2 regions of the Saccharopolyspora sp. genome follow, and region 1 is predicted to be linked to the other one. Evidence: riboswitches for the same ligand, from Rfam matches in the RefSeq annotation. Region 1 holds a riboswitch; the other holds the start of a gene.
The links. A riboswitch is a leader RNA that binds a small molecule or an ion and turns the genes downstream of it on or off. The one in region 1 is predicted to bind cobalamin.
Positions count from the first base shown of each region.

Region 2: it holds a riboswitch for cobalamin, as region 1 does, so the genes downstream of both, IJH84_RS04100 (hypothetical protein) here and IJH84_RS25300 (ABC transporter substrate-binding protein) in region 1, are expected to answer to the same signal.

Region 1 covers NZ_JAFRFW010000935.1:7,305-11,716, forward strand. The annotation lists gene IJH84_RS25280 (sodium:solute symporter family protein) at 1-724, shown strand, start outside; gene IJH84_RS25285 (hypothetical protein) at 739-975, shown strand; gene IJH84_RS25290 (GNAT family N-acetyltransferase) at 979-1,467, opposite strand; gene IJH84_RS25295 (DUF899 domain-containing protein) at 1,703-2,461, shown strand; cobalamin riboswitch at 2,554-2,741, shown strand; gene IJH84_RS25300 (ABC transporter substrate-binding protein) at 2,826-4,346, shown strand; gene IJH84_RS25305 (ABC transporter permease) at 4,376-4,412, shown strand, end outside.
Region 2 covers NZ_JAFRFW010000147.1:2,681-7,092, forward strand. The annotation lists gene IJH84_RS04090 (MFS transporter) at 1-256, opposite strand, end outside; gene IJH84_RS04095 (PLP-dependent cysteine synthase family protein) at 253-1,359, opposite strand; gene IJH84_RS04100 (hypothetical protein) at 1,356-2,198, opposite strand; cobalamin riboswitch at 2,355-2,539, opposite strand; gene IJH84_RS04105 (class I SAM-dependent methyltransferase) at 2,706-4,100, opposite strand.

The DNA.
Region 1 (4,412 bases):
CTACAACGACGCCATCCCGGAGCTGATGGGGCGGCTGCTGCCGAACGGGGTGCTCGGCGTCGCGCTGACCGGACTGCTCGCGGCGTTCATGGCGGGCATGGCCGCGAACGTGAGCGGGTTCAACGCGGTGTTCACCTACGACCTGTGGAAGCCGTACGTGGTGCGCGGGCGCGACGACGGTTACTACCTCAAGGTCGGGCGGATCGTCACGGTCATCGGCATCGCGGTGAGCGTGGGCACCGCGTTCATCGCCGCCGGGTACAGCAACATCCAGGACTACATCCAGCTGCTTTTCTCGTACTTCAACTCGCCGCTGGTCGCGACGTTCATCATCGGGTTGTTCTGGAAGCGAACCACTCCGTGGGCAGCGTTCTGGGGCATCGTGACCGGCACGGCGGCCGCGGCCGGGATGCACTGGACGGCTTACTCCATCCCGTACTTCTACCCGGGCGGGGTGCTGGATCCGAGCGGCGAGACCATCAACGCGCAGATGGTCAACTTCTACAGCGCCATCGCGGCGTTCGTGGTCGACGCTGCGGTGATGGTGCTGGTCTCGCTGGTCACCCGGCCGAAACCGGACAGCGAGCTGACCGGTCTGGTGTGGGCGTTGCGGGACCGGCGGCCGCGGGAGCGCGCGGTGTGGTGGCAGTCCCCGGCCGTGCTGGGCTCGCTGGCGCTGGGGCTGGTCGTGCTGATGTCGGTCGGCCTGGTGCTCGTCTACTGAAGCGGAGGTGTGCGATGCCGAAGCGGCGGATCTTCGACCTGCGGGTGCTGATCGGCGCGGTGTTCGTGATCTACGGCATCGCGCTCGGCGTGGCCGGGTTGTTCGACGGTCCGGCGGATCTGGCGAAGTCGGGCGGTTTGCCGATCAACCTGTGGACCGGCGCGGGAATGCTCGCGCTGGGCGTTTTCTTCTTGCTGTGGGCCAGGTTCGGCCGCGGCGAGGGGCGCCCGGAGGACACCTCAGCGCAGTGATGCTCACAACCGCAGGTGCATCACGTGCAGGCCGACGTAACCCCGCGCGGGATCGTGGAACGCTTCCGGCACCGTCCCGATGATCTCGAATCCGAGGGACTCGTAGAGCCGGATCGCACCGGTGTTGGTCTCGGTGACCGCGTTGAACTGCATCGCCCGGAACCCGGCCGCCCGCGCCCAATCCAGGCTCTCCTCGCACAGCCGCCGCCCCACGCCGCGTCCGGCGTGGTCCGGGTCGACCATGTAGCTGGCGTTGGCCACGTGCGAGCCGGGGCCGTGCCGGTTCGGCTGCATGTGCGCGCTGCCCAGGATCGTGCCGCCGTCGGCGACGGCGACGGTCGCGCGGTCCGGGGCCGGGCTCAGCCAGGCTCGCCGGGCTTCGGCGCTGCTCATGTCGGGCGGGTAGGTGTAGGTCTCGGCCGCGGCGACGATGCGGTGGAAGAACGGCCAGATCAGCGGCCAGTCCTCGGCTGTTGCTTCCCGGATGAACATGTGCCGATCATCGCACCGCCGGAATCACGATCCACTCCTGCGCTGGCAACGGCGGTTCGCCGCGCTGTTTCCAGTGAGTACCGAAAGTGACGACATCGTTACACTCCGGAACAAGTGTCCTTGATCGGGGCTGGATGCTGCTCTTCGCGGCAAGCCTTCGGCCAGCTGGTCCGATGAGTTTTGCCACCGGCATCGGTCCACCCCTGCGTAGGCACTTGTTCGACAGGGAGCGACGATGAATCTGCCCGAGATCGTTTCGCCGGAGCAGTGGCGCGCGGCGCGCGTGCGGCTGCTGGCGCAGGAGAAGGCCGCGACGAAGGCGCGCGACGCGCTCAACGCCGACCGCAGGCGGTTGCCGATGGTGCGGGTCGAGTCCGATTACCGGTTCCACGGCCCGGACGGTGAGCTGCGATTGCCCGACCTGTTCGACGGCCGCCGCCAGCTCGTCGTGTACCACTTCATGTTCGACCCGGAGTGGGACACCGGTTGCCCGAGCTGTTCGGCGTTCGTGGACCAGCTCGGCGACCTCACGCACCTGCGCGCCCGGGACACCAACCTCGTCGCGGTCTCCCGCGCGCCGTGGGAGAAGATCGAACCGTTCCAGCGCCGGATGGGCTGGACGGTGCCCTGGTACTCGTCGAACGGCACGCGGTTCAACCACGACTTCCACGTGACGCACGACGAGTCGGTGCGGCCGATCGAGTACAACTACCGCAGCAAGCAGGAACTCGACGAGGCCGGCGTCGGCTACTACCTCGGCGACTCGCAGCCGTTCGAGCTGCCCGGCCTGAGCGTGTTCCTGCGCGACGGGGACGCGGTGTTCCACACCTACTCGACCTACGCACGCGGCATGGACGGGCTCGGCAGCACCACGAGCCTGCTGGACCTGACCCCGCTCGGACGCCAGGAGGAGTGGGAGGAACCGAAGGGCCGCGCCACCGAATACGGCGCCCCGGCGGGCAGCGATCGAGTCCTTTACCACGACGAGTACTGACCCGGTGACCGTGCGCGCGACGCCGCCCAGGACTCAGGAAGGGCGGCGTAACACCCGTCGCAGCAGCCGGGTGGTTTCTTGACAAGACCTGATCCGCCTTGAAAGCTTGTCGCGCAGTCCATTGCGACGGTGCGCAGGAAGCCCGGTGCGAATCCGGCGCGGTCCCGCCACTGTGAATGGGGAGTTCCGTCCACTCGGGCCACTGCCGGTGCTCGGTGGGAAGGCCGGGCGGAGCGTCGATCCATGAGTCAGGAGACTGGCGCCGTCGCAGCAGATTCGACGGGGTCGCGGAGCCCCGGAGGAGGTTTCCCGTGCGCCCGAGCGCCGTTCCCGCACCTGGTACGTCTGCCGCCGTTCGACCGGCGTGAGCGCCGTGATCGGCCGCAGGCGGCTGCTCGCCGCGGCCGCGGGCGCGTTCGCCGCGGTGCCGCTGGTTTCCTGCACCGGTTCGGGCGGGTCCGCGGGCCGGTTGCGCGTGGCGTTCCCCGCGGGCGGCACCACCGAATCCCTCGACCCGCACACCGGTTCGCTGTTCGTGGACCAGGCCAGGGCGAAAGCGCTGTTCGACACGCTGGTCGGCTACGCCGACGACATGAGCGTGGTCCCGCGGCTGGCCGAGTCGTGGGCACCGGACGCGACCGGAACCCGCTGGCGGATCCGGTTGCGCCCGGCGAAGTTCCACGATGGACGGCCGGTCACCGCCGATGACGTCCTCTACACCTACCGTCGCATCGCCGACCGCAGCACCGGCGCGCAGGCGCGCTCGCACTTCGCCGACGTCGATTTCGCCGCCAGCAAGGCGTTATCGGCGACCGAGCTGGAACTCGTGCTCGGCGGCCCGAACTTCGAGTTCCCCGCGGCGTGGGGCGCGCCGAGCACCGAGATCGTGCCCGCGGGGACCACTGACTTCAGGCAACCCGTCGGTTCCGGACCGTTCCGGTTCGTGTCCTTCCAGCCGGGCGGCCCGGCTGTGTTCGCCCGCAACGAGCAGCACTGGTCCGGCCCGCCGGTGCCCGCCGAGCTGGAATTCGTGCCGGTGGAGGAGGAAAGCGCGCGGGTGACCGCGCTGCTTTCCGGGCAGGTGCACTACGCGCACGACGTGAGCGCCAACTCGGTTCGGCTGCTGGAGCAGGACGGGCGCGCGCGGGTCTTCTCCGAGCCGCACGGCACGATGCAGGCCGTTCTGCTCAAAGTGGACCGTCCGCCGTTCGCGGATCCACGGCTGGTGCAGGCGGTCCGTGCCGGGGTGGATCGGCGTGCGCTGGTGGACATCGCGTTGAGCGGGAAGGGCCGCGTCGGCAACGACCTGTTCGGCCTGGGGCTGCGCTACTACCCGCGTGATCTGCCGGAACCGGTGCGGGACGTGCAACTGGCGCGCTCGCTGGTGCGGCAGGCCGGGGCCGAGGGGCTGAGCTGGGAATTGCGCACCAGCACCGCAGATCCGTACTTCGAGTCCGCGGCGAGCTTGATCGGCCAGCAGCTCGGCGAGATCGGCATGACGGTCACGCCGCGGATGATGCCTTCGGAGACCTACTACTCGGACATCAAGAAGCAGGGCGTCGCCGCGCACAGCCGGACGGCCGCGCTTCCGCTGCCGACCTTCCTCGGTCAGCGCATGATCTCCACCGCAGGCAACAACAACTACACCGGCTACCGCAATCCCGAGTTCGACGCGCTCTACTACCGCGCACTGTCCACTGCGGACGAAAAGCGGCGCGCCGAGCTGCTCGCTTCGGCGCAGCGCCTCGCCCGGGAGCAGAGCGGGATGCTGGTGTGGGGCTTCAGCGGTTGGAACGTCGCGACCGCGGACGGCGTCACCGGTGTCCGGGCAGCGCCGCCGAACTCCCTGGACTGGGCGCGTTTCGACCGGGTGAGCCCGGGTTGAGCGCGCTCGCCGCACCCGGCAGGGGAGCGGTGCTGCTCGCAACCCGGCTGGGCATCGCGCTGGGCC
Region 2 (4,412 bases), on a different contig from region 1:
GCGCACAACCCGCGATGATCATCGGACGGCAGCCCAGCCGGTCCGCCGCCGTGCCGCCGAGCAGGAACATGCCCTGCTGGCTGAGGTTGCGGACGCCGAGCACCAGCCCGACCACCGCGGCGCCGTAACCGAGCCGGTCGCTCATGTACGAGGCCAGGAACGGCATCAGCATGTAGAAGCCGACGTTGATGCCGAACTGGTTGATCACCAGCAGCTTCGCCGCCGGGGACAACCTGGCGAACGCGGCCCTGTTCATGACCGCTCCTGCCCGCAGACCGGGCACTCCGACCGTGCCGCTCGCCGGGTCCACGGATCCACCACTCGGTGCGACCTCCTCCATCCAACCGGACCGTCCACATCGGACGAGTCCACGTCCTGCGGTGCCACCGCCGAGCCGGTCAACCCGTGCTCGGCGCGGAAATCATCGTCGTAAATCGTGTGCCAGTAGCGGTGCGGACCATCCGGGAACACCGCCGCGACCCGGTCGGAATCCAGCTCCCGCGCACACCAGGACGCCACCAGCGCGACCGCGCCGGTGCTCCAGCCACCGGTCACGAACGCGTCCGCGGCCAGCGTGCGGCAGCCGTGCACCGCCTCCGCGGCGCCCACCCAATGCACCTCGTCGAACACGCCGTAGTCGACGTTGTCCGGGTGGATGCTGCTGCCCAGCCCGCGCATCAGCCGTTTCGCGGCGGGGTCGCCGAAGACCGTGGAACCGGCCGCATCCACCCCGACGACCCGTGCGTCCGGTCGGTGCGTGCGCAGCACCTGCGCGATTCCGGCGCTGTGCCCGCCGGTGCCGACGCTGCACACCACCGCGTCCACGTCACCGAGCTGATCCAGCAGCTCATGGCCGAGCTCGTGGTAGCCGGTGACGTTGTCCGGGTTGTTGTACTGGTCCGGCCAGTACGGATCAGGCAACGTGCGCATCAGCTCCCGCACCCGGTCCAGCCGGGCGCGCTGCCAGCCGCCGCGCGGATGTGGCTCGCGCACCAGCTCCAACCGGACGCCGTGGGCGCGCAGCAACGCGCGAGTCATGTCGTCGAGTTCGTCGTCGGCCACGATCACGACCGGGTGCCCCATGGCCGAGCCGACGCAAGCCAGCCCGATGCCGAGCGTGCCGCTCGTGGACTCGACCACGGTGCCGCCAGGCGCCAGCTCGCCGCGACTGCGTGCGCCCGCAAGCATCGAGCGCGCCGCCCTGGCCTTCATGCCGCCGGGCGCCGTTCCCTCCAGCTTCGCCCAAAAACCCGGGTGTGCGAACGAAATCGGTGTGCGCACCCGAAGCATCGGCGTGTTGCCGATGAGATCGATCGCGGACTCGCACCTCGGGGCCACCGGAGCTCCCGTCACGGTCACGTCCGCCCCACCTCGTAGCTGTAGAGCGTGCTGGAATCACCGGTGAGCCAGAAGAACGGATACGGCTCCGCCGACAACGCCTGCACCGGAGCGCCGAGCAGTTCGCGCAGCACGGCCGCTCCGGTCTGCGCGAACATCGTCAGCGGCAGGTTCCGGCGCAGGCAGCGATCGGCTATGTCGTCGAAAGTCCCATTGCCCAGCACCATTCCGGATGCGACCACGGCATCGGCGTCCGCCACCGCCCGCGCGTAGTCGTCCACGACCGGTTCGCCCCATTCGGTCCGGCCGCCTTTGAGATCGCAGGGCACGTAGTCGATACCGCGTTCCCGCAACGCCGAGAGCAACGAATTCACCACGCCGATGACCGCGACCCGGCCACCGTCCGGAACCCGGGTCAGCGCGGCGACGGCGCGAGCGCGCGCCATCGACTTCTCCAGCGAACTCCCAGCGGGAACCACGACTTGACGCGCACGCGGATCCGTCGCGTGCGGCGCGGCGAATGCCAAGTAAGCGTCCAGCGCGGCCACGCGGACGGCAGGTTCCGGGTGCGCCAGCAATTCGCGGACGCTGCGCCCCACGGCGTCCTGGACGACCTTCTCATCGACCGCTCCCGGCTCGACGGCGCAAGATCCCACCGCGGCGCCCACCCGGACGCTGACCACGGTGTTGACGTAGCCCGTGCTGCGGCCGGTGTGCTTGGCCGCCTGCACGGTCAGGAACCCGACGGCGGCGTGCGCCTCGGACGGGTCCGTTCCGGCGGCGACGGCGAACTCGCCGTCGAGGGCGCGCTGGACCACTGCGTCCAGGAATGAGGTGTTCGGCGTGACGGCAGCAGGCACGTGTCTCCCCGGGCTGCAAAAGGAAATGGCCGGATCAGCTCAGGACGAGCTGAATTCGCGAGACCGCACGCGGTGATCGGTGGGAAAAGCGCTGAACCGGCACGCTGCACCGAGCAGGAGCACCTGAAAACCTCCTCCGGGGCTCCGCGACCCCGAGCGAATCTCGCACGACGGCGCCAGTGTCCTGGCTCGTGGATCAGCGCCGCGTCTCCGGCCTTCCCACCGGAAGTCCGGCGGTGGCGTCGGTGGAGACCGGCTCCCCACTCACAGTGGCGGGACCGCGCCGGACTCGCACCGGCTTCCTACGCACCGTCGTCTGAACGCCTGAGAAGTTCGCAGCACACGGGTGCGCTGTCAAGGCCCGTGGTGCGCACGATCACGCACCGGACTTTCCGGCAGCGATTTTCAACGACGCGTGCAGAACGCGCTGACCAGCGCGTTGCGGATGTGCCTGCGAGGTGGCGAGCACCGTGGCGGCGGAACCGCCACGGGTGCGCCACACCGGGATCAGCGCAACGGCCTGTTCGGATCACGCCTCCTGCGGGCGGTCAGGAACAGGAACGATCCGGGACCGCTGGAATCCACGATGTCCAGCCCGGCCGCGGTCAGCACCGCGGAAAGCCGTGCGGGATCGAACGAGCGGATCCCGAAAACCTGCTCGTGCCGCCGTTGCAACCACCGCTGGAACGGACGCTGCGCCCATCGGAAACTGCTCACCGTGAACGTCCCCGCCGGGTGCAAGCAGCGTGCGACCTCGGCGACGACCTGCTCGACGTCCGGCAGCAGGTGCAGCGCGTCCGAACAGTTCACCGCGCCCAGGTAGCCGTCCGGGAACGGCAGCGCCCTGGCATCTCCCTCGGTGAACCGCGCGCCCGGTACCGCCGATCCGGCCGCATCGAGCGCGACCCGGGATAGGTCCAGTCCGACCACCCGGTTCGGGCCGAACTGCTCGGCCAGCACCCGCGTCCAGCGGCCGGTGCCACACGCCAGATCGAGCACCGGACCGGGCGCGGCCCGCAGGTTGCGCCGCAGGTAAGCGTCTTCGTCCCGAGTGGTCACCAAGTCTTCCCAGTTGCCGCCCAGCAGGTTCCGCACCGCGGGTCGGACGACGTCCTCGTAGTGCTCGGCCACTATCGGGTCGTGCTCCAGCAACTCGCGGTAAGCGCAACGGACGTCGGTCTCGGGCAGCGGCACCGAAAAACCGGCGAGGTCCGGCCATCCCACCGCGTGGTGGATCTCGTGTTCGGCCCGCGCCCCCAAGTACGCGAGCAGCGCCATAGTTTCCGATCGCCACAGTTCGGTCAGCTCCGCGGGTCCGCGCGGACGTTCCGGAGGCCGCTCGGGAGCGGGACGCCAGTGCACCGGCGACGGCCACGCGCGGCCCAGCCCGGCCACCGAGCCCGGCTCGCCCGGTCTCGGCGCGGTCAGGCACCGGCGCACCCTGCTGATGTCCTCCTCGTCCGCGCACCGGCAGACGGCGGGCAGGATGCGGCTTCGTTCCTCCGGAAGGTGCGCGAGCAGATGAAGCAGTGCGGCGCGCAGGGCCGGCTCGGTTTCGGCCGACAACAGCACCGAAAGGTGCGCTTCCAAATCCCCGCGGACGGCATCGCGCACCTGCTCGGCGAAGTGCGGGCGGGCGCGGTCCTCGCCGGCGAGCAACCCGAGCAGCAAGGCCACCCGCGCGCGGTTGGGATGCGGCCGTCCGGTGATCACTCCGGTCAGCCCGACCACGTCCACCGGCCCCGCCGAGGCAGGGTCGAACAGTTCCCGGACGAGCCGGGCGAACGCGGGATCGGCCCGCGTCGGGTCGTCGTCGGTCAGCGCGGCGCGCAAGCCGCAAAGCCGGCGGCCGCCTCGTTGCATCGGTAGCAGTGCCTCGTCCCGTTGCTCGCCCGTGCGCATCGCCTCGACTCCTTCCTGCTGTCGCCGGTGCCGCCTTGGCATCGCGTGGATTTCGTTGCGGCGCGGTGCGATTCGGTGCTCTCAGCTGCGCTGCTGGACGCACTGCGCCGGACGCGCCGGTACCGCACCGTCCGCGGAGGGCGAACCGCCGGGCGTCGTCGCCCAGGTCGGTCGATGAGGATTTCCGTTGCCGTGCAAGGGATCCGGACAGGGATGGTGCGCGACGGCGAGCACTCCGAGGTCCGGTCGTCGACGAATCGCACGGTCCCGGCCCACCGGCCCGGTACGTCCGGTGCTGCGGATGCCTTACGC